2 regions of the Cedecea davisae genome follow, and region 2 is predicted to be linked to the other one. Evidence: predicted binding sites of a transcription regulator. Region 2 holds the regulator's gene; the other holds the start of a gene.
What was found. Region 2 encodes Fur, which represses iron uptake genes when iron is present. Its sites were predicted from a motif close to ATAATAATGAGAACNACTATCAA; they were not measured.
Positions count from the first base shown of each region.

Region 1: ACG1VR_RS09705 (TonB-dependent siderophore receptor) is a predicted target of Fur. The motif match lies at 1,362-1,384, and genes of this name have one in related genera.

Region 1 is NZ_CP172054.1:1,953,455-1,956,588, reverse strand. It holds gene treA (alpha,alpha-trehalase TreA) at 1-1,233, shown strand, start outside; gene ACG1VR_RS09705 (TonB-dependent siderophore receptor) at 1,483-3,134, shown strand, end outside.
Region 2 is NZ_CP172054.1:3,542,537-3,545,670, reverse strand. It holds gene chiP (chitoporin) at 1-1,299, shown strand, start outside; gene chiQ (ChiQ/YbfN family lipoprotein) at 1,345-1,671, shown strand; gene fur (ferric iron uptake transcriptional regulator) at 1,775-2,227, opposite strand; gene fldA (flavodoxin FldA) at 2,507-3,037, opposite strand.

The DNA.
Region 1 (3,134 bases), 1.6 Mb from region 2:
TACTTTACCCTGCTTGGCCTGGCGGAAAGCGGCCAGTGGGATAAAGTGCAGGATATGGTGGACAACTTCGCCCACGAAATTGATAGCTGGGGACATATTCCTAACGGCAACCGCAGCTACTACCTGAGCCGCTCCCAGCCGCCGTTTTTCGCGATGATGGTCGAACTGCTGGCGCAGAAGAAAGGCGATGAGGTCTACAGCACTTATCTGCCGCAGTTGAAACAGGAATATGCTTACTGGATGGAAGGCGCAGACGCCCTTAAAGCCGGGGAAGCCCACGAACGGGTGGTGAAGCTTAAAGATGGCTCTCTGCTGAACCGTTACTGGGATGACAAAGACACGCCGCGCCCGGAAGCTTACCTCGATGACGTCGCCACTGCGAAAAATACCCCTGCCAGACCGGCAACCGATATTTATCGCGACCTGCGGGCCGCCGCGGCCTCGGGGTGGGACTTTAGTTCGCGCTGGATGGATAACCCGGCCCAGCTCGGCACCATTCGCACCACCAGCATTGTGCCGGTTGATTTGAACGCCCTGCTCTACCAGCTCGAACAAACTCTCGCTCACGCAAGCCTGATAGCAAAAGATGACGCCGCCGCGAAGACCTATAAGCAAGCAGCCGCCGCTCGTCAAAAAGCTATCGAAGCAAACTTGTGGAATGCAAAAGAAGGCTGGTACGCAGACTATGATCTTAAAAGCCATAGCGTGCGTAATCAGCTAACCGCCGCGGCATTATTCCCACTTTATGTTCATGCGGCTTCCCAGGAGCGGGCGGACAAAGTGGCTAAAGCAACGCGCCAGTCTCTGCTCAAAGCCGGCGGCCTGGCCACCACCAGCGTCAAAACCGGCCAGCAGTGGGATGCGCCAAACGGCTGGGCGCCGCTGCAATGGGTCGCAACCGAAGGCTTACAGAACTATGGGCATAAAGACCTGGCGCTGGAAGTCAGCTTCCGCTTCCTGAACAACGTGCAGCAGGTTTATAACAGCGAGCAGAAGCTGGTTGAGAAATATAATGTGTCCACAGCAGGAACCGGCGGCGGCGGTGAATACCCTCTCCAGGACGGATTCGGCTGGACCAACGGCGTCACCCTGAAGATGCTGGATTTACTCTGCGGCACACAAAAACCCTGCGACAACGCCCCGGATAAATTACCTTCCGCAACTCCGGGGCCGGTAACAGACGCGGCTGCCGGAAAGCCTGCTGCGACTACGGAACCGGCTCCTACCCGTTAATAATACGGCGGCTGCGGCCGCCTTTTCCTTCCTGAACTATTTCATTTTCAACAATCAGTGGCCTAAATCACCAATCATTTCATGGACTTTACGCGCAAAAAAGATCATAACTTCGCTTGAATGAGATAATAATAACGATAATAATTCGCATTCGAAATCGCATGTAGATACTTTGCGCTTTCCCGCCTTCCGGCACGGCGGTGGAATTCCATCAGGATGATGACCCCAATACTTCCCTGGACAAATAAAATGATAAAGGCTTTTACCGTAAAGCGCTCCGCTTTACTCTGCGCGCTCGCCCTCATCGCCCCTGCATCCGCGCTGGCTGAAGAGACCCTGGTTGTCACGGCGAAACCCGCCGATACCGCTACCTCCCCAACGCTCGGCTACACCGCTACCACCACCCGCGGCGCAACAAAAACCGATGAGCCGCTGATAACTACCGGGCAAAGCATCTCCGTGGTCACCCGTCAGCAGATGGAAGACCAGGGCGCGATGACGATTAACAGCGCCCTTAACTACACGCCGGGCGTGTTCACCGGCTTCTCCGGCGGCGCAACCCGCTACGATACCGTTGCGCTGCGCGGATTCCACGGCGGCGACGTCAACAATATCTTCCTCGACGGCCTGCGCCTGATGAGCGATGCGGGCAGCTTTAACGTCGTTCAGGTCGACCCGTGGTTCCTTGAGCGCCTTGACGTGATTAAAGGCCCTTCTTCCGCGCTCTACGGCCAGACCGTGCCGGGCGGCCTGGTGATGGAAACCTCTAAGCGCCCACAGTTTGTTGAAGAAGGCCACGTACGGGCGATGTACGGCAACCACAATACCAACGGCACCGCTTTCGATTACACCAACGCCATCAACGACCAGTGGGCCTTCCGTATTACCGGCCTGACCAAAAATAGCGATACCCAATACGAAAACACCCGCGACGAACGCTACGCTATTTCACCTTCTTTGCTGTGGCAGCCGGATGATGCAACTTCGCTGGTGCTGAGAGCTTATCTGGAAAAAGATCCTTCAGGCGGTTACCACGGCTCGGTGCCGGGGGACGGCAGCCTGTACACCACCACCGGGCGCAAGCTTGATACCGGCTTCTCCGACGTGCAGCCCGGCGATGACGCCTTCAAGCGCCACCAGCAGATCTACAGCTATGAGTTCGCCCACGCCTTCGACAGCGTATGGTCGTTCCGCTCTAACGCCAGCTACACCCACTCCAACGTAGCGCTGCGCCAGGCTTACCAGATTGGCTGGGCGGATACTCAACACAATGAACTCAACCGCTATTACAGCAGCGAGAACTCATCCCTCGACGCCTGGGCCATCGACAACCAGCTGGAAGCAGACTTCGCCACCGGCGACCTTCAGCATAAAGTTGTGCTGGGCGGCGAATATCATCGATTCACCAACGACCTGACCGACGGTACGGGCTACACCACTAAGCTGAATCCATGGACCGGCGTTTCCGGCGGGGTTGGCGGCTACTATTATTACGATCCGCGCGACACTAGCTACGCGACGATTAATCAGGGGCTGCTGGTGAAATCTGGCCGCCGCCAGTATGAGCAAACCGGGGCGTACCTGCAGGACGAAATGAAGTGGGATCGCTGGCATATGACGCTGTCAGGCCGCTACGACCATCTGACCACCAAAAGCCACCTCGTGGCCCCGGAAATCGACAGCGACGTAACGGATAACCGCAGCGATAACCACTTCAGCGGACGCGCCTCGCTGCTGTATGCCTTCGATAACGGCATTTCGCCTTATGTAAGCTACAGCCAGGCCGTGACGCCGCAGGTGCTTTCCGATGCCCAGGGCAAGCTGCTGAAACCGACAACCGCCGAGCAGTATGAAGCGGGGATTAAATACCAGCCGGTGGGAACCAGCGACCTCTACAGCGC
Region 2 (3,134 bases):
GATGACTCAACGCTGACCGGGGGCGTCTATTACTGGCAACGTGAGCGTGACCGTAAAGATGTAGCTGACGGCAAATACAAAACCAACCTGTCACACTCCACCTGGAACGCCAACCTCGACTTCCAGTCCGGCTATGCGGCCGATATGTTTGGTCTCGATATTGCGGCATTCACCGCGATTGAAATGGCTGAAGATAGCGCCAGCGGCCACCCGAACGAAATCGCTTTCTCTTCCAAAAATAAAGGCTACAGCGAAGATTATTCCGGCGATAAGAGCGGGATCAGTCTCTATAAGGCCGCGGCTAAATTTAAATATGGCCCGGTTTGGGCGCGTGCGGGTTACATCCAGCCAACCGGCCAGACCCTGCTGGCTCCGCACTGGAGCTTTATGCCGGGTACCTATCAGGGTGCTGAAGCCGGTGCTGCCTTTGACTATGGCGATGCGGGCGCGCTGAGCTTCTCCTACATGTGGACCAACGAGTACAAGGCTCCATGGCACCTGGAAACGGATAAGTTCTATCAGAACGACAAAAAGACCAAAGTCGACTATCTGCACTCCATCGGCGCGAAGTATGACTTCAAAAATGACTTGATTCTGGAAGGGGCATTCGGCCAGGCCCAGGGCTTCGTTGACCAGTATTTTGCTAAAGCCAGCTACAAATTTGATGTTGCAGGCAGCCCTCTGAGCACCAGCTACCAGTTCTACGGCACCCGCGATAAAGCCAGCAATAATACCATCAACGATATTTACGACGGCACCGCATGGCTGCAGGCACTGACCTTCGGCTATAAAGTAGGCCAGGTTGACCTGCGTCTCGAAGGAACCATGGTTAAGGCAGAAGGCCAGCAGGGGTACTTCCTGCAGCGTATGACCCCAACCTACGCTTCCTCCAACGGCCGTCTCGACGTGTGGTGGGATAACCGCTCTGACTTCAACGCCAACGGCGAAAAAGCGGTATTCTTCGGCGCAATGTACGACCTGAGCAACTGGAACCTGCCGGGTTGGGCAGTGGGTGGCTCCTATGTCTATGCATGGGATGCGAAACCATCTACCTGGGCGCTTGATGCTGCCGGTAACCGTCAGGATCTTGCGGCCAACAAAATCAAAGAGTCTTCTTACAGTCTGGACGCGATGTACACCGTGCAGGAAGGTCGTGCTAAAGGTACGCTGTTCAAACTGCACTTTACCCAGTACGACAACCACTCAGACATCCCAAGCTGGGGCGGTGGTTACGGCAACATGTTCCAGGATGAGCGTGACGTGAAATTCATCGTTATCGCACCATTCACCATCTTCTGATGTGAAACCGGGCGCGAAAGCGCCCGATTTTGATAAGGATAGAATATGAAAAAGATTCTGCTGGTTACCGCCGTAGCCTTTAGCCTGTCCGCCTGCGTTCAGCCTGCGGCTCCGAAGGAAGACTCACGCCTGAAGCAGGCCTATAGCGCCTGTATCAATACTGCGGAAGGTAACCCGGATAAAATTGAAGCCTGCCAGAGCGTGCTGAACGTGCTGCGCCAGGAAAAACAGCACCAGGCCTTTGCCGAGAAGGAAACGGTTAACGTGCTGGACTACCAGAAATGTATCCAGGCCAGAAAAAGCGGCAATGACGAAGCGGCAAAAGTACGCTGCGACAAAATTTGGCAGGAAATTCGCGCCAACAACGGCTAAGGCTTTACTTTCTTTAGTCGATAAAAAAACCGGTGAAGCGATTCACCGGTTTTTGTTTTTTTGAGCGCCGCCGTCAGAGTAGGGCGGCGTTCGCTAAAGCGCTTTACTTCTCTTTAGGCGCGTGAGCGTTTTCGTCTTCGCGGCAGTCGCCTTCAGCGCAGTGCCCGTACAGATACAGGCTATGGTTGGTCAGGCGAATACCGTGACGAGCGGCAATTTCACGCTGGCGCAGCTCGATGGAGTCATCGCTGAATTCAATCACTTTACCGCAGTCGAGGCAGATAAGGTGATCGTGGTGATGCTGCTGGGTCAGTTCAAAAACGGACTTGCCGCCTTCAAAATTATGACGGGTCACGATCCCGGCATCGTCAAACTGGTTCAGCACGCGGTAGACCGTCGCCAGGCCAATCTCTTCGCCCATATCGATCAGTCGTTTATATAAGTCTTCCGCGCTGACGTGATGATTTACCGGCTCTTGCAGCACTTCAAGGATTTTTAATCGCGGAAGCGTGACTTTCAAGCCGGCCTTCTTTAATGCGGTATTGTTGTCAGTCATGCGGAAATTGTCCTGTTGCTTAACGATTCGCTCAAACTGCAGTGAGCGTTAAGAGTAATGCGTCTCATTATAGAACTGCTGCTTCTAAATGGGAACCGCAAGTATGGTGCAAAATAAGGCTGAAAAATCGTGGCGGCGTCGCCATTTACAGTAATTATCAGCCAAGCTATCAGGAAGACATTGTACAGGGATGTACGAGAAAGTTACAAACTTGTAGCAATTATTTTCATTGCTGCAATCTATCAAGATGGCGCAAATTCATCATTTGCGCCATTGAAATCAGGCGTTAATGATATCGGCCAGATTCAGCTCTTCAGAAACCTGCTTAACCCACTTTTCAACGCGTTCTGCGGTCAGTTCTGGCTGGCGGTCTTCGTCAATCGCCAGGCCAACAAAGTGGTCGTCATCCGCGAGGCCTTTGGAGGCTTCGAAGTGGTAGCCTGCGGTTGGCCAGTGGCCAACAATCGCCGCGCCGCGCGGTTCAATGATGTCGCGGATGGTGCCGAGCGCGTCGCAGAAGTATTCTGCATAATCTTCCTGGTCGCCGCAGCCGAACAGCGCAACCAGCTTGCCGTTGAAATCGACTTCTTCGAGGGTTGGGAAGAAATCATCCCAATCGCACTGGGCTTCGCCGTAGTACCAGGTTGGAATGCCGAGCAACAGAATGTCGAAACCTTCGAGATCTTCTTTGCTGCTTTTAGCAATGTCACGCACCTCAGCAACTTCTTTACCGAGCTGTTTTTGAATCATTTTCGCGATATTTTCGGTGTTACCGGTGTCGCTGCCGAAAAAAATGCCTACGATTGCCATGAGTAAAATAACCTCTTGAAACTAAATAGTATGCTGGCCGTTAAATGCCCACGTATAGGGCAATCATAGCAGAACAGAATCGCCAGCGGAAACAGCT